Regions from separate parts of the Neisseria sp. HMSC064E01 genome, predicted to be linked through region 1. Evidence: predicted binding sites of a transcription regulator. Region 1 holds the regulator's gene; each other region holds the start of a gene.
The links. The regulator FNR, encoded in region 1, switches genes on or off when oxygen is low (the NO sensors DNR and NnrR bind a similar motif). The targets are predictions, from matches to a motif close to TTGATNNNNATCAA.
Positions count from the first base shown of each region.

Region 2: pflB (formate C-acetyltransferase) is a predicted target of FNR. The motif match lies at 4,473-4,486, and genes of this name have one in related genera.
Region 3: ccoN (cytochrome-c oxidase, cbb3-type subunit I) is a predicted target of FNR. The motif match lies at 2,864-2,877, and genes of this name have one in related genera.

Region 1 is NZ_KV794940.1:21,431-27,479, reverse strand. Features, by position in the region: gene HMPREF2572_RS07675 (sodium-dependent transporter) at 1-744, shown strand, start outside; gene HMPREF2572_RS07670 (DUF1289 domain-containing protein) at 811-1,074, opposite strand; gene HMPREF2572_RS07665 (hypothetical protein) at 1,207-1,512, opposite strand; gene HMPREF2572_RS07660 (hypothetical protein) at 1,751-2,083, opposite strand; gene hemN (oxygen-independent coproporphyrinogen III oxidase) at 2,216-3,637, opposite strand; gene fnr (fumarate/nitrate reduction transcriptional regulator Fnr) at 3,780-4,514, shown strand; gene HMPREF2572_RS07645 (MBL fold metallo-hydrolase) at 4,587-5,660, shown strand.
Region 2 is NZ_KV794971.1:50,501-56,549, forward strand. Features, by position in the region: gene HMPREF2572_RS11635 (hypothetical protein) at 1-229, shown strand, start outside; gene HMPREF2572_RS11640 (hypothetical protein) at 336-725, opposite strand; gene pflA (pyruvate formate lyase 1-activating protein) at 959-1,771, opposite strand; gene pflB (formate C-acetyltransferase) at 2,064-4,349, opposite strand; tRNA gene HMPREF2572_RS11655 (tRNA-Leu) at 4,745-4,834, opposite strand; tRNA gene HMPREF2572_RS14675 (tRNA-Cys) at 4,858-4,935, opposite strand; tRNA gene HMPREF2572_RS11660 (tRNA-Cys) at 4,946-5,019, opposite strand; tRNA gene HMPREF2572_RS11665 (tRNA-Gly) at 5,047-5,122, opposite strand; tRNA gene HMPREF2572_RS11670 (tRNA-Gly) at 5,148-5,223, opposite strand; tRNA gene HMPREF2572_RS11675 (tRNA-Gly) at 5,263-5,338, opposite strand; gene pgsA (CDP-diacylglycerol--glycerol-3-phosphate 3-phosphatidyltransferase) at 5,424-5,984, opposite strand.
Region 3 is NZ_KV794943.1:61,066-67,114, reverse strand. Features, by position in the region: gene ccoP (cytochrome-c oxidase, cbb3-type subunit III) at 1-330, opposite strand, end outside; gene HMPREF2572_RS08250 (cbb3-type cytochrome oxidase subunit 3) at 361-528, opposite strand; gene ccoO (cytochrome-c oxidase, cbb3-type subunit II) at 533-1,144, opposite strand; gene ccoN (cytochrome-c oxidase, cbb3-type subunit I) at 1,168-2,601, opposite strand; gene HMPREF2572_RS08235 (M61 family metallopeptidase) at 2,931-4,694, shown strand; gene HMPREF2572_RS08230 (TIGR01244 family sulfur transferase) at 4,759-5,199, shown strand; gene HMPREF2572_RS08225 (lysophospholipid acyltransferase family protein) at 5,577-6,049, shown strand, end outside.

The DNA of each region.
Region 1 (6,049 bases):
TTTTTATTGAAGCCGGATTGGTCATACATCAAATCGGAAACGATGCTGACCGCGCTGGGTCAGGCTTTCTTTGCGTTGAGTATCGGCGTATCGGCAATGATTACCTACGCCTCGTATTTGGGTAAAGATCAGGATATGTTCCGCTCGGGCAATATCATTATGTGGATGAACCTGTTGGTATCGCTGTTGGCAGGCTTGGTCATCTTTCCGGCGGTCTTTGCATTGGGTGCCACACCCAGCCAAGGTCCTGGCCTGATTTTCGTGGTCTTGCCTGCCGTATTTATGAAAATTCCGTATGGCAACTATCTCTTTGCCGTATTCATGCTATTGGTCGTCTTTGCCACGCTGACTTCAGCATTTTCCATGTTGGAAACCGTCATTGCGGCAACCATCCGCCAAGACGAACGCAAACGCAGCCGGCACACTTGGGCCATCGGCATTGCCATCTTTATTGTCGGCATCCCTTCTGCCCTATCCTTCGGCGTATGGAGCCATGTGCTTATTTTCAATAAATCTATTTTTGATTTATGGGACTACATTATTACTGCCATTATTATGCCGCTATGCGCATTAAGCATCTCCATCTTTACCGGCTGGATTCAAGACAGGCAGTCTGTTTTGACCAATGCGGGCATGGGCAGTACCGTACCGAGAACGGTTTTATATTTATGGCTGGGCGCGTTGCGCTACATCGCTCCGATTGCCATTATTGTAGTCTTCATCAATTCTCTTAAAATCATCTGATTTGCCACTATTTTCGACAAACAAAAAAGGACGGAATACAAACCGTCTTTTTTATGTTTCTTTATTTTATTCCTCATCATCAAACAAAAAACCGCTTTGCACCTCTCCACCAATTTCAGGCGCTGCCATGGCATCAAGCTGGCGGTTGCGGATTTTGGTTTTCCTCATACCGAGAAGACGCATGACCTGATGCTTTTGATCATCGGTCATTTTTTGCCAATACAGCCTCTCTTCACGGCTGCGCAGACAGCCTTTGCAATAGCCTTTGGCATTGGCTTCACAGACGCCGATACAAGGGCTGGGGATGGGGAAAAAATCAGGTTGTTCCATATTTTAAAAGCGTTTGAGACAAAAGACCGGACAAACCAAAATTGCAGAGTGCATTCGCATTTGTCTAAACACGATCAGTGTATCCGGCAGTGTTCCTACCAATTTCCAAGTGAGTTGGTCATTTCAATAAGTTTATATCTGCCACCCTAGGCATAAAAACCCCAAGAGAAACCATAAATATATCGCAGAAGAAATCAGTATCTTCCCTATCCTCAGATTTTTCCAATACAACCCAAGTGAAAGCACCGCAAAAATCAAAGGAAGTCCAATATAAATATAATATTTCAGCCGACCTAATTCACTGAATACGTTTATAGCAGAGTAGAGACCGATAAATCCACCTACCCAAAAAATAATTATTGTCGGACCTAAGAGACCGGCCGTTATTAAATGAGGGAAGAGTAAGATTTTTATCCATTCTTTATGTTTAATGTTCATTTAATATCCTGATACTGCGATGGTATCGTGTCGCTTCAAATAGGGGGGGGGGAGCCATGTTTTATAGTGGATTTAAATTGCAATGATACGGCGTTGCCAACGCCCTTATGTACTACCCGTACACGGCGGGCGTTGCCGCCTTGTCTCATTTTTATTTTAATCCACTATACTAAATAACTAAAATTCCTCTATATTTTGATTTTCAGACGACCTATGCCCTACCCCAACTGTCTGGATTTTATGACTCAAGCAGTTTACGCAAAGACTGATTGTTGTATTTGATATCTGCAATCATTCGGTCGTATTGGTGCATTCTACGGAGCGAGCGAGTAATCAGATAGACCGAGAAAAAAATCAAACTGATGTTCATCAGGCTGACCAGCGCGAGCAAGGGCCAAACATCGACAGCCTCGTACCATTTTGAGGTCGCAATCAATGCACTGAAAATAGACAAAGGCAGCGCGAACACGGCAATACCCGTACGCATGACAGCAAGTGCCGTGCGCTTTTCAGCAAGGAGAAGCTGCACTTGATTGATGCTGAGGATATCGTTTTGCTGTTCGGTAATCATAGGGAGCGTATCTAGAGCAAATTAACTTGAATCATGACAACGCGGCAAATATGGTTTTATGTTACCCGAAAGTCTTGAAAATAAAAAAAAAGGTCGTCTGAAAATTTTCAGACGACCTTTGCTATTCCTAATTTACACCGTTTGCGAGTATTGGGCTTTGGTTTCCCTGTGGCGCAGATGGTAGTCGAATACCATAGCAATGTTGCGTATCAGGAAGCGGCCTTTTGGGGTAACGGTCAGTCCGTGCGGTTTCAGGCGGACAAGCCCGAGGGAGGCGAGTTGTTCCAAGTCGGCAATTTCGTCCTTGAAATAACGGTCGAACGGGATACCGAACACGCTTTCGTAGATTTGGTAATCCAAGGCGAAGCGGCACATCAAATCTTGGATGATATTGCGGCGCAAGAGGTCGTCCTGATTGAGTTGGTAGCCGCGCATGATGGGCAGGTGTCCTGCATCGAGTGCGGCATAGTAGGCGTCGATGTCGCGTTCGTTTTGGGAATAAGTGCTGCCGATTTTACCGATGGAAGATACGCCAATGGCGACCAAATCGCAGTCCGCGTAGGTCGAGTAGCCTTGAAAGTTGCGCTGGAGGAAGCCTTCTTTGAGGGCGATGGAGAGTTCATCATCAGGTTTGGCAAAGTGGTCCATACCGATGAAGACGTAGCCGCGTTCGGTCAGGGTTTGGACGCAATATTGGAGCATATCGAGTTTTTCTTCGCTGCCGGGAACGGCTTCGGTATCGATACGGCGTTGCGGCTTGAAGATATGCGGCAGGTGGGCGTAGTGATAAAGGGCAAGGCGGTCGGGATCGAGCGACAATACCGTATCAATGGTGGTTTTGATGCTTTCGGCGGTTTGGTGCGGCAGACCGTAAATCAAATCGACGCTGACGGATTTGAACCCCGCTTCGCGGGCGGCATCGATGACTTCTTTGGTTTCGTCGTAGCTTTGAATGCGGTTGACCGCTTCCTGCACTTTGGGATCAAAGTCCTGAATGCCGACGCTCATGCGGTTGAAGCCGAGCTTGCCGAGCATGAGAACAGTTTCGCGACTGACTTTGCGCGGGTCGATTTCGATGGAGTATTCACCGCCGGGTATCAGTTGGAAATGTTTGCGTATCATGCGGAATACGCGTTCGATTTGGTCGTCGCTCAAAAAGGTCGGCGTACCGCCGCCGAAGTGCAGTTGCGCGAGCTGATGCCGTCCGCCCAGATGCGGGGCGAGCAATTCCATTTCTTTTTCGAGGTATTCAATGTAGGCATCGGCACGGCTTTTGTCTTTGGTGATGATTTTATTGCAGCCGCAGTAGTAGCAGATAGTATTGCAGAAGGGGATATGGATATAAAGTGAAAGGGGCTTGTTCAAAGCCCCCATACCACGCTGATTCAAGGCATTGATATATTCGGCTTCGCGAAATCCGTCATGGAATCGGTCGGCTGTCGGGTAGGAAGTATAGCGCGGACCGCTGGAAGGAAGGCTAGCAATGAGTTCGCGGTCGAACTCAGGCTTGTCATTGTTTCTATTGTGATTATTTTGTATCGGTATTACTTTCATGGCATGTGCGTGATTAGAGTAATGATGTTAGGCAATTTTCGGATAGTTTGGTAGAATGCCACAGTATGATAAACCTGTCTTGATATGTGTCAATAACTTACGTAATCATGACAGGATAAAAACCTTAATTTAAGGGTATTTTATGACCACACACAATGCCTTGCATCAGATGAAAACCCTGTGTTCTTCCTGTTCGCTGCGTGAACTCTGCCTGCCCGTCGGGCTTTTGCCCAATGAGTTTGCACAATTGGACGCGGTCATCCGACAGAGCCGCCGCTTGAAGAAGGGTGAATATCTGTTCCGCACCGGTGAGCCTTTCGCGTCGCTGTTTGCCATCCGCGCCGGTTTTTTCAAAACCACGGTTGCCAGTCAGGACGGCCGCGATCAGGTTACCGGCTTTTTTATGTCCGGCGAACTCATCGGTATGGACGGCATTTGTTCCCATGTCCATAGCTGCGACGCGGTGGCTTTGGAAGACAGCGAAGTGTGTGAGTTACCCTTTTCCCACATTGAAGAATTGGGACACAACATCCCCAGCCTGAGAAGCCATTTTTTCAGATTAATGAGCCGCGAAATCGTGCGCGACCAAGGCGTGATGCTGCTTTTGGGCAATATGCGCGCCGAAGAACGTTTGGCGGCGTTTTTGCTGAACTTATCCCAACGCCTTTACTCGCGCGGATTTGCCGCCAACGATTTTATCCTGAGAATGTCGCGTGAAGAAATCGGCAGCTATTTGGGGCTGAAACTCGAAACCGTCAGCCGCACGCTGTCCAAGTTCCACCATGAAGGTCTAATTTCGGTCGAACACAAACACATCAAAATCCTCGACTCGCAAGCCCTTAAAAAAATGGTATCCGGCTGTTCGCACGCCATCTGAACTATTTTCAAACTTCAAACAGAATCCAAGGTCGTCTGAAAATTTTCAGACGACCTTCTTCATAAAACCAATATGAAACACAAGAAAAAACTCATTACCTTGACCACTGCCTGCGCCCTGCTCACCTACTGGCTCTATCCCGACCAACATCCCGTTTACCCCGCAAGCGACCACTACGACCCAAAAACGCAAACCTTCTTCAACCCCGAACCGCAGCAGAAACCGACTGGCCTCGTCAGCGCATTTTGGAAAATCCTGACCGACCCGCAGGCAACGCGCCCGCCCAAACCTCTGCCTACCGTCAAGCCCGATTGGCAGACTTTCCTCGCCGCACCCGAAGGCAAAAGCCGCTTCGTCTGGTTCGGACATTCCACCCTATTGATGCGGATCGGCGGGCAAACCGTCATTACCGACCCAGTTTTCGGCAATTCCGTCTCCCCCATCCCCATCACCATGAAACGCTTCCAGCCTGCACCCGCAGAAATTGACGAACTGCCGCCTGTCGATGTCATCCTGATTTCCCACAGCCACTACGACCACCTCGAAAAAGACAGCGTGCAGGCACTCAATTCAAAAGGCAACAGCCACTTTGTCGTCTCACTCGGTATGGGCGTACTGCTGAAAAAATGGGGCGTGCCGCAAGAACGCATTACCGAACTCGATTGGTGGCAAAGTACCGAACGCAACGGCATCCGCTACACCGCACTACCTGCCCGCCACGACTCCTCCCGAACCCTGACCGACCGCAATCAAGCCCTGTGGTCCAGCTTTGCCATCGAACACGGCGGCGAAAAATTCTATTTTCACGGCGACTCGGCACAAGGCAGCCATTTCGACAAAATCGCCGAAAAATTCAACGGGTTCGATATCGCGTTCATCGAAAACGGACAATACAGCGAACATTGGCCCAACAACCACCTCTTCCCCGAGCAAACCGCCCGCTATGCCGCGCAGCTTGCCCCCAAACGCTTCATGCCTATCCACTGGGGCGCCTACGCCATGGCATTGCACGCTTGGAACGAACCCCTGCTGCAAAGTATCCCTCTGGCACGCAGTTTGGGCGTCAATCCGTTGACTCCGCTAATGGGACAAGTCTTTGATGCCGATACCGCCACGCAAGACTGGTTCGCCGAACCTTTACAATAAAGCTGCTAAAAGGTCGTCTGAAAACAAGTACCGCAAGTTTCATCAAGGCACAGATGCAAATGAAGCGGAGGCTGTTTTTCAGACGACCTTTTTTGAATTTATCTGTTGCGGCATTTCCAACACTCTTCCCCTTTCTCCCACTTATCTATTTTGCAATATTTTGATAATAAAAAACTAATTTCTCCTCAGCCGAAATCCTTATCTGATAAAGCGCAGTTCGCGTACAAACCACTTGACCGATTACATCGGATTACGTAAAGTATGCGGCGTTCTTTTAAATTGGTGTTACCAATTTATTTGATAATTACTCTCAGATTAAGGTTCGATATCTCTCTCGCATCCGACATCATTAGAAAAATTGATAAACAACGCCGATTTTAAGGATTCAC
Region 2 (6,049 bases), on a different contig from region 1:
ATCTAAATGTGAGAATTTAAAAGGATTATACTTACACATGAGTATACCAAATTGCTTGTTTCTTAAAGAAATGAAAAACATAGAATCATTTGTTTGTAAAGAAATAGAAGATAATAATTTATCTCCAATTTTTGAATCTACAACTTTGTCTTATGTATATTTATATAAATATAAAAGAACTTACAATTATAATAAAAAGGATTTTGAAAAAAGATTTCCAATAAAATGATCAAGCTTAAGTGGAATCACACTTCTACAAAACCACAAGCTCGTCTGAAATGATTTTCAAACGAGCTTTTTAAATGGCGTGTTTTCATCCCCGCCACGGGTTACACCTACTTAATTTTCAAAATTGGAAGATTAAGATGTCTTAATTCATTTTGTTTCGGACATGAGGTCTTTAACGAGCCTTTCTTACCCTTTTCTACATCTAGGCGTATCGATATGAAGCATTGGTTTTTATCATGAATATATTCATCTACATCATAACCTAGACCCGTTTCTTCATCTATATCAATTTCCAAATCCCCTGATTTTAATTTTGCCACGCCTTGCACCAAAGAATTTTTCCCTGAATTCCGCGGGTTATATATATCAAACTGTATATTTCCATTTTTCAAATGCTTTGTCTGAAGCAATAGACCTGTTTTGTTTACTCGATATGTCCCTGCATAGGCTGACAAAGGTATAAAAAGTAAAAACACATATAAAAACTTTTTCATCATACTGCTCTTTCCTAAGTTAATTTTTAAAGATTAAGAATACTCTAGTGATCCAAGTTTGAACCGATACCACGTTGTCTCAACTTAGCCCAAAGATTGCGACTAAAGGTTTAAAATGACAATAGATTTATATGATAATCTGATTGATGCAATGTGCTGTAACAAATGGAATGAACGGCTAAAAGGTCGTCTGAAAGCGAATATTTCTTTTTCAGACGACCTTTTTGGATTTGAACTCAATAAATAATGTTTTTACCGTAGCTTTCCAAAATCGATTTGATTTTGAGGATGGTTTCTTTGGGAGGCGGATGTACGCCGGTGAGTTTGTAGGTGTCGCCGCACAATGCCCATTTGTGCGCACCCAGTTCGTGATAGGGAAGGAGTTCGACCATTTCGATATTGTCCATATCGGCGATAAATTCGCCGAGCAGGTGGGCGGAACGGTCGTCGTCGGTATAGCCCGGGACGACGACGTAGCGGACGCGGGCAGGCTGTTTGCGTTCGGCGAGGTAGTGGGCGAATTTGAGGGTTTTGGTGTTGGGGATGCCGACGAGGACTTTGTGGATTTCGGGGTCGATTTGTTTTAAATCGAGCATGACGAGGTTGGTGTGGTCGAGCAGGTCGTCAAGGATGGAGTCGTAATGCAGGGCGTAGCCGTTGCTGTCGAGGCAGGTGTGGATGTCGTGTTCGTGGCAGGCGGTGAACCAGTCGCGTACGAATTCGTATTGCAGGAGTGGTTCGCCCCCTGTGGCTGTAACGCCGCCGCCTGTAGCGCGCAGGTAGTGGCGGTAGGACATGACTTGCTTCATGACTTCGGGCACAGTCATTTCTTGGGCTTGTTCGGTGTGCAAGTCCCATGTGTCTCGGTTGTGGCAGTAGAGGCAGCGCATGAGACAGCCTTGCAGGAAGAGGACGTAACGCAATCCGGGACCGTCCACTGCGCCGCAGGATTCTACGGAATGGACGATGCCTTTGCCGTTGTAGTGGCGGTGTCCGAGGTCTTTGGCGGGGGCGGGTGTTTCGGGGTTGATGGCAATGGATGTCTGCATGGTGTCTGATGTACCGGATATTGGGGTCGTCTGAAAACTTGTTTTTGTGTTGCAGAGGCTTCTTCTTATTGGATTAATATGCGGGCATTGCGTTCCCTGTTCTGAGAAGTTTATGGACTGTTTTGGAATAGATAAACGCGTTTTAATGATAACTCTATTGTACCGCCTTCGGTCGTCTTGATTTGGAGTTAATCCACTGGATTTTGATATTATCAAACCATTGCTTCAGGCAAAATCAAGCCGGGTTCCGGATAATCCGTCCCCCGGCTTGGTTTACTGTAAACCCTTTGCTTTACATGGTTTGTGTAAAGGTACGGGTAATCACGTCAAGCTGTTGTTCGCGGGTCAGCGAGTTGAAGCGTACGGCGTAACCGGACACGCGGATGGTCAGTTGCGGATATTTGTCCGGATTGTTCATCGCGTCTTCCAGCGTTTCGCGGGTCAGTACGTTGACGTTCAAATGTTGACCGCCTTCCAATTCGCCTTCTTCGTGGTGGAAGTAGCCGTCCATCAAACCTGCGAGGTTGCGTTCGCGAGAGCTTTCGTCTTTACCCAATGCGCCCGGCACGATGGAGAAGGTGTAGGAAATACCGTCTTTGGCGAACTCAAACGGCAATTTGGCTACGGAGGTCAGCGAAGCAACGGCGCCGTTGACATCGCGGCCGTGCATCGGGTTGGCACCCGGACCGAACGGTGCGCCTGCGCGACGGCCGTCAGGCGTGTTGCCGGTTTTTTTGCCGTACACGACGTTGGAGGTAATGGTCAACACGGACTGGGTCGGCGTTGCGTTGCGGTAAGTTTTGTGGGTTGCCACTTTTTTCATGAAGCGTTCCACCAAGTCGCAGGCAATATCGTCCACGCGATCGTCGTTGTTACCGAACTGCGGGTATTCGCCTTCGATTTCAAAGTCGACAGCAATACCGTTTTCATCGCGAATCGGTTTGACTTTGGCGTATTTGATGGCAGACAGCGAGTCGGCGGCCACAGACAAACCGGCGATACCGCAAGCCATCGTGCGTTTCACGTCGCGGTCGTGCAGCGCCATCAGCGCGGCTTCGTAGCTGTATTTGTCGTGCATGTAATGGATGATGTTCAGCGCGGTAACGTATTGGGTTGCCAGCCAATCCATGAATTGATCCATGCGCTCAAAGACAGTGTCGTAGTCCAAGACTTCGTCCAAAATCGGTTCGGTTTTCGGGCCGACCTGGTCTTTGGATTTCTCGTCCACGCCGCCGTTGATTGCGTACAGCAGGGTTTTCGCCAAGTTGGCGCGTGCGCCAAAGAACTGCATTTGTTTGCCGACAACCATCGGGCTGACGCAGCAGGCAATGGCATAGTCGTCGCTCTCGAAGTCCGGACGCATCAAATCGTCGTTTTCATATTGGATGGATGAAGTATCGATGGATACTTTGGCGCAAAACTCTTTAAAGCCTTGCGGCAGTTGTTCGGACCACAACACGGTGATGTTCGGTTCGGGAGACGGACCCATGTTGTACAAGGTGTGCAGGACGCGGAAGTTAGTACGCGTTACCAGCGTGCGACCGTCCAAGCCCATACCGCCGATAGATTCGGTTGCCCAAATCGGGTCGCCGGAGAAAAGTTGGTCGTATTCGGGCGTACGCAGGAAACGAACCATACGCAGTTTCATCACCAAATGGTCGATAAACTCTTGCGCTTGGGTTTCGGTAATCACGCCGTTTTTCAGGTCGCGCTCGATGTAGATGTCCAAGAACGAAGACACGCGACCGAAGGACATGGCAGCGCCGTTTTGCGATTTAACGGCTGCAAGGTAAGCGAAGTAAGTCCATTGGATGGCTTCTTGCGCATTTTTCGCAGGGCCGGAAATGTCGTAGCCGTAAGAAGCAGCCATTTCCCTCATTTGACCCAAAGCTTTGTATTGGTCGTTGATTTCTTCGCGGCGGCGGATAACTTCTTCCAAATCCACACCATTTTCCAAATCGGCTTGCAGTGAATTGAATTGGTTGAATTTGTCTTTCATCAAGAAGTCGATACCGTACAATGCCACACGACGGTAGTCACCGATGATACGACCACGACCGTAAGCGTCCGGCAAGCCGGTGATCACACCGGATTTGCGGCAACGGCGGATGTCGGGCGTATAAACATCAAACACGCCTTGGTTGTGGGTTTTGCGGTATTTGGTGAAAATTTCGCTGACTTCAGGGTTCAACTCGACGTTGTACACTTTGCACGCGTCCTGCACCATTTTCAAACCGCCAAACGGCATAATGGAACGTTTCAGAGGCTCGTCTGTTTGCAGACCGACGATGGTTTCCAAATCTTTATCGATATAGCCCGGTGCATGGCTGGTAATGCCGGACACGACTTGAGCGTCGATTTTGTAAGGTTCGTGCGTGCGGTTTTCGACTTTGATGCCTTCCATCACGTCCGCCCACAGTTTGGTTGTCGCCTCGGTTGCAGGCGCGAGGAAAGACGCATCGCCTTCATAAGGCGTGTAGTTTTTCTGAATAAAATCGCGCACGTCGACATTGGTTTCCCAATTACCGCCGACAAAACCTTCCCAAGCAGCAGGGCGTTGTTGTACATCGGTTGACATATCAAGCTCCTAATTTGTCAGATAGAATTTATAGGTAGTAAAAAATTTACCTTTGCAGAATAGCACTTTAGCTCTATGAAGTGTAACGATTGACAGAGATGTGAACGTATACCCGATGCTTTTTTGACTTACATCAATGAGAACTGTTATTACTTAAGACTACATTTTATTTTTCAAGCTCTTAGCGTGTAAACGAGTGTAGAATACAAAATTAAGCCCTGAAAACTTGTCCGGTTTTCAGGGCTTTTCGTCGGGCATTTGATTTCATGCAATTACATTTTGCAAAGGTCACGAGTTGGACACAAATAAGGCACAAAGTAAAAAGACAACCTGAATTATAAGCTGTCTTTTGGCAATTTAGAGTCTTAGATTATTCAATAAATTCATAGACTTATTGGTGCCCGGAGCCGGAATCGAACCGGCACGGCCGGTTTAGGGCCGACGGATTTTAAGTCCGTTGTGTCTACCTATTTCACCACCCGGGCGTAGACTGTTTTATATTGAAATTTGGAGGCGGGGGCGCGGATTTGAACCGGCCTATATAAGGGTTGCACCCCTTATAGCATAAACACTCTGCCACCCCGCCATAAAATGAGTGGAGGCGAGAGTCGGAATCGAACCGGCGTAGACGGATTTGCAATCCGCTGCATAACCACTTTGCTATCTCGCCAAACAAACTACTAGGTAGTGTTCAAACTGGAGCGGGAAACGAGTCTCGAACTCGCGACCTCAACCTTGGCAAGGTTGCGCTCTACCAACTGAGCTATTCCCGCATGGGACACATCTGAAATTAAACTGTGGAGCGGGAAACGAGTCTCGAACTCGCGACCTCAACCTTGGCAAGGTTGCGCTCTACCAACTGAGCTATTCCCGCATCGGAGAAACTTTATAGCAACTTAAGACAGGATTCGTTTGGAGCGGGAAACGAGTCTCGAACTCGCGACCTCAACCTTGGCAAGGTTGCGCTCTACCAACTGAGCTATTCCCGCCGAATATCTGTTTTTGCAGCTGTTTCCGAAGAAGACGCAATTATTATGGATTTGAAACTTGTCGTCAAGAGGTTTGTTTTATTTTTTATTTGATTTCCTGCCACGCCATTTTCAGATAATAGAACATTGACCAGAGGGTTAATACAGATGCGATAAACATCAATATGTTACCTGTCTGGTAAAAAATATTGTCAAATTGATTGGAGGCTAAGAGCAATAAAAATATGGCAACCATTTGCGCGGCGGTTTTAAATTTGCCGATGGTGGCAACGGCAACGCTGCTGCGTCTGCCCATTTGCGCCATCCATTCCCTCAAGGCAGAAATGGTGATTTCCCTGCCGATGATGATGATGGCGAAAATAACATAAGTACGACCAAGGCTGACCAGCAGCAATAATGCGGTCGCTACCATTAATTTATCCGCAACGGGATCGAGGAAGGCGCCGAAATCGGAGGTTTGCTTCCAAAGCCTTGCTAAAAATCCGTCAAACCAATCGGTTACGGCTGCGAGTGCGAAAATGATAGCGGCAGTCCAATTGACGGTTTCCGGTGCAATCCACCCTTTTGGCAGGAAAAACAGCAAAGTAAAGACCGGAATCAGCAAAACACGCATCCAAGTCAGAAAAATCGGTATGTTCCAAGGCATGATTTACCTTTGATGTGGTTATGATAGTTAATTTGCCTATTATAACGGACTTGTCTGTCTGAAAG
Region 3 (6,049 bases), on a different contig from region 1:
AGCTTTAGCCATTTCTTTCTCGTATTGTCCCTTGCTGCTCCATTTCCACTGTCCTTTATAATCGCCCAAACCCGGATACATTACCAAGTAGCCGATACCGAACAGCCAAGTACAGACATACAGCCAAAACCACCAACGCGGCAGCGGGTTGTTGTATTCTTCAATACCGTCCCATTCATGACCTGTCGTTTTAACTTCTTCGCCCTTTTTAGGACGCTTCACAACGTTTTGGGAAAGCAGCAGCCATGCCAAGCCGATAAAGCTGAGCACGACAATAACTGCAATGTATATATTCCAGAAATTGCTGGTAAATTGGGATGTTGTGTTCATTCTTTTGCTCCGTGATCACGGACTAAACTGTTATCGCCCGTCTTTTTCAGACGACTCTTTATCATCATTGTCGAAAATACTGTTGGCAGCATCATCGTAGTTCTTTTTATTACGTCGATTAAAAACAATATAAAGCACTAAGATGAAGCTGATAAAAACCCAAACAGTAAAGAGCGAGCGAGCCCAGTTTGCGTCCATGATGTTACCTTACGTTTTTCAATGCCAAGCCTAAGCCTTGCAGGTATGCAATCACCGCATCCAGCTCTGATTTGTCTGCCAAAGCTTCAGGAGCTTTTGCAATCTCTTCATCGCTGTAAGGCGTACCAACTTTACGCAGGGCTTTCATATGCGCCACGGTTGCTTCGGCATCAACTTTGTTGCGTGCAAGCCATGGGAAAGCAGGCATATTGGACTCCGGCACAACGTCGCGCGGATTCAGCAAGTGGATGCGGTGCCATTCGTCGGAATAGCGGCCGCCCACACGAGCCAAATCCGGACCGGTACGTTTGGAACCCCATTGGAATGGATGGTCATAAACAGACTCACCGGCAACAGAGTAGTGACCGTAACGTTCGGTTTCTGCACGGAACGGACGAATCATTTGAGAGTGACAGTTGTAACAACCCTCGCGGATATAGATGTCACGACCAGCCACTTGCAAAGCGTTATAAGGTTTCACACCTTCAATAGGCTGGGTTACAGCCTTGGAGAAGAACAGCGGCACGGCTTCAATCAACAGACCTACGCTGACTACAAGCAGGGTAAATACAATCAGGACGCCGACTTTTTCTTCAGCTAATTGTTGTAATTTCATTTTGGTAGCCTTTTCTTATGTTTTTAGTGGTGCTGGGTTTGAGACACCGCGGGAATCTCGGCATCAACCGCTTTGCCACTGATGGCCGTACGGTAAACGTTGTATGCCATGATACACATACCGCTCAGGTACAGCAGGCCGCCGGTGAAACGAATCATGTAGTAAGGCATGGTGCGTTTAACTGACTCTACAAACGAATAAGTCAAAGTACCGTCCGCATTCAGAGAACCCCACATCAGACCTTGCAATACACCGGCAATCCACATGGAGGCGATATACAGAACCACGCCGATGGTCGCGATCCAGAAGTGTGCTTCCACCAATTTGGTGCTGTACATTTCATTTTTGCCGAACAAGCGGGGAATCATGTAGTACACGGAACCAATGGTCACGAAACCTACCCAGCCCAATGCGCCGGCATGAACGTGTGCAACGGTCCAGTCAGTGTAGTGGCTCAAAGCGTTGACGGTTTTGATGGACATCATCGGACCTTCGAAGGTAGACATACCGTAGAAGGAAAGAGAGACGATCAAGAATTTCAAGATAGGGTCGGTACGCAGCTTGTCCCATGCGCCGGACAAGGTCATGATACCGTTGATCATACCGCCCCAAGAAGGTGCGAACAGAATCAGGGACAACACCATACCCAAGGACTGGGTCCAGTCAGGCAGAGCGGTATAGTGCAAGTGGTGGGAACCTGCCCACATATAGGTAAAAATCAAAGCCCAGAAGTGGACGACGGACAGGCGGTAAGAATAAACCGGACGACCTGCTTGTTTCGGTACGAAGTAGTACATCATGCCCAAAAAGCCTGCAGTCAGGAAGAAACCTACGGCATTGTGGCCATACCACCATTGAACCATAGCATCGATTGCGCCCGCATAAACCGGATAGGATTTCATGAAGCCCGCAGGAATGCTCAGGTTATTGACGATGTGCAACAGGGCAACGGCCAAAATGAAGCCGCCGTAGAACCAGTTGGCAACGTAGATGTGTTTGATTTTACGTTTGGCAATCGTACCGAAGAATACGATGGCGTAAGCAATCCAAACCAAAGCGATCAGGATGTCGATAGGCCATTCCAATTCAGCATACTCTTTAGCTTGGGTATAACCCAAAGGCAGGCTGACGACTGCGCCAACGATAACCGCCTGCCAGCCCCAGAAGGTAAATGCCGGCAGCCAACCACCAAACAGGCGTGCATTACAGGTACGTTGAACAACGTAGTATGATGTACCCATCAGACCGCAACCGCCGAACGCAAAAATTACCGCGTTGGTGTGCAACGGACGCAGACGGCCGAAGTGGAACCAGGGGCCGACATCTGATAAATCGAGGGCGGGGGCAAACAATTGGGCGGCGACAATGACGCCGACCAACATGCCCACAATGCCCCAAACTACGGTCATGATGGCGAACTGGCGCACCACTTTGTAGTTATAAGTTTGTGTGTCCATGAGAGTCTCCATGAATTATGGGAATAAAAATTTTTTATCTCACTTTGCCGTATGCATTTTGAAAAAACGCAATAAGGGCTAAGTTTAAATTTTTCTAAATTTAACATATAAGACAAGCCTAGCCAAGCGGAATTACATTTCACACCATATGGCCAAACTATCGATTTTTTATATTTTTTACTTTATAATCATAATTTTATTTAAAAACCCTCCCAATAGTACTACTTTATTTTTTCAAGCCTCTCTTTTGAATGAGGCTTTATTGATATAAATTAAATTGCATAACTTGACTTCCATATTCATAAAATTTAACAAATACATTAATAGCTATGATTAATTACAAAATCACCCCTAACCCGCTCGCCCACGAGTGGCACATCCGCCTAACCTTCCGACAAGAACATGATTTGGAAACAGAAATCAGCCTTCCGAACTGGGTTCCCGGCAGCTATCTGATACGCGATTTCTCACGCCACATCACCACCATCCGCGCTTTTTGCAATGGCGAATATACCCACCTGACCCAAGTCAAAAAAAACCGATGGCGCACTGCCCCGCAGTCCGGAGAGTGGGAAATTTACTACACCGTTTACGCCTACGACCTGTCCGTCCGCGGCTCGTTTTTGACTGCCGAACGCGGGTTCTTTGACGGCGCATGCCTGTTTTTGCAGGTAAACGGACACGAAAACAGCACGCACCAAATCGAATTCCCCATCCTGCCGAAAACATGGCGGATTGCCACCACCCTGCCCCAAACCGACGTCCACAGCTTTCAGACGACCTCATACCACGATTTAATCGACTACCCTGTCGAATTGGGCAACATCGAATTTCTCGATTTTGAAGCCGGCGGCATACCGCACCGCATCGCCTTGAGCGGCCACTATCCCGATTTCAACCGCGACCGCCTTGTGTCAGACATCCGCAAAATCTGCGAAACCGAACTGGCAATGTTCCCCTCCCCTACCCCGTTCACGCATTACCTTTTCCTGCTCCACGTCGGCGACAACATCTACGGCGGGCTTGAACACATCAGCAGCACCGCCCTGCTCGCCGACCGCCACAGCCTGCCGCCGCACGGCATGACTGAAGCCAACGACGCTTACACCCAACTGCTCGGATTGTTCTCACACGAATACTTCCACGCCTGGAACGTCAAATCCATCAAACCCGCCGCCTTCGCCCCCTACGACCTCGACCGCGAAAACTACACCGAACAACTCTGGGCGTTTGAAGGCATCACCTCCTACTACGACGACCTCTTCCTCGCCCGCAGCCGCACCATCGCCCCCGAAGCCTACCTGCGCCTGCTCGCCCAAAGCATCACCCGCGTTCAGCAAACCAAAGGTCGTCTGAAACAAAGCCTAGCCGAATCCAGCTTCACCGCTTGGAACAAATTCTACAAACAAGACGAAAACAGCCCCAACGCCATCGTCAGCTATTACCAAAAAGGTGCACTCGCCGCCCTCTGCCTCGACCTCGCCATCTACAGCAAAAGCAGCGGGCGACACACCCTCGATAGCGTCATGCAGCAACACTACCGCGATTGGCTAAACACCCGACAAGGCATCCCCGAAAAACAATGGCAAGCCCGTTGCCAAGCCTTTACCGGCCTAGACCTCAAAGACTTTTTTCAGACGATCCTCTACACCACCGCCGACCTGCCCCTTGCTGAACTCCTCGCCACCATAGGCATCGGACTGCAATGGCAGGCGCAACCGCGCAGCCACGGCGGCGCATTCCTGTCAGAACCGCCAACCGAAACGCCCGCCCCCGCCTCCGACTTCGGCGCAAGGTTCAAACAAAGCAGCGACCACGCCACCCTGACCCACGTCTTCAACGGCGGCAGCGCAGAAAACGCCGCCCTCTGCCCGCAGGACAGAATCGTCGCCATCGACGGCTACGCCTGCACCGACTTTGCCGCACAATGGGCGCAACTTCCCATCGGTTACACCGCCCGCCTCCACTACTTCCGCACCGGCATCCTGTACGTCGCCGACATCACCGTCCAAGCCGCCGAAGCCGACACTGCCGTCCTCTACATCACCGACCGCGATTTATTTGAAAAATGGCTTTATAATGACCGAGCCTGATTTTCAGACGACCTCAAGTGCCGGATCGAGGTCGCCTGAAAACCACTTACAGAAAGGAAAACCCATGTCCATCCAAAAACTTGCCGACAACCTCTACATCGCCCCGCAACTGACCGAAGCAGACGTACAAGAAGCCGCCAAACTCGGCATCCAAACCGTCATCTGCAACCGTCCCGACGGCGAAGAAGAAAACCAAGTTACGTTCAAACAAGTCGAAAGCTGGCTTGAAGCTGCGGGCATCCGCGAGCACCACCATCAACCTGTTGTCGCGCCCGCCATCAACGCCGCCGATGTCGCCGCCTTCCAAAACCTGCTCAAAAGCGTTCCCCAACCCGTCCTCGCCTACTGTCGCACCGGTACCCGCTGTTCACTGCTCTGGGGCTATCATCAGGTGCAAAACGGCGCAAGCGTCGCCGAAGTCGTCGCTGCCGCACAACAAGCAGGCGTCAATCTGAGCAACTTTGAAGCCCGCCTGCAAGACGCGCAACAAAACGGTCTGGCGTAACACGCTATCCGTTTACCCAAACGCAAAGGTCGTCTGAAAAACCGTTTCAACGAAATGAAACTGGTTTCAGACGACCTTTTTATGCGCCATGCCGTTTGGCGAACCGAATGAACGCATCCGTTATAGTGGATTAACAAAAATCAGGACAAGGCGATGAAGCCGCAGATAGTACAGATAGTACGGAACCGATTCACTTGGTGCTTCAGTATTTTTAGAGAATCGTTCTCTTTGAGCTAAGGCGAGGTAACGTCGTCCTAGTTTAAAGTTAATCCACTATATTTTAAGCATGGCGGCAATCCGATACATTCGGATGAAACTCAATATCCAGACCTGCCGTTTTCATTTACAATCCTCCCGTTCCATCTCATCAATCTATTATGCAAATCCTGCTCACTTTTTTGTTTAAATGCTTTGCGGCTCTACCTTTGCCGCTTTTACACGCTCTGGGGAATGCGGCGGGCGGCTTGGGCTATTATCTGCTCAAAAGCGACCGGCAGCGCGTGTTCGACAATATGCGGCTTGCCGGATTGAATCCCGAGCCTTCGTCGGTCAAAGCCGTTTTCCGCGAAACGGCAAAAGGCGGGCTGGAATTGCCCGTCGCCTTTTTCAGACGACCTGAAAGCATTGAAACGCTATTTAAAGAAGTGCACGGTTGGGAACATGTCCAATCGGCTTTGGACGCCGGAGAAGGACTGTTGTTTATTACCCCGCACATCGGCAGCTACGACCTCGCCGGACGCTATATCAGCCAGCAGCTTCCATTTCCGCTGACCGCCATGTACAAACCGCCTAAAATCAAAGCCTTGGATTCCGTCATGCAGGCGGGGCGCGTTCGCGGCAAAGGGAAAAC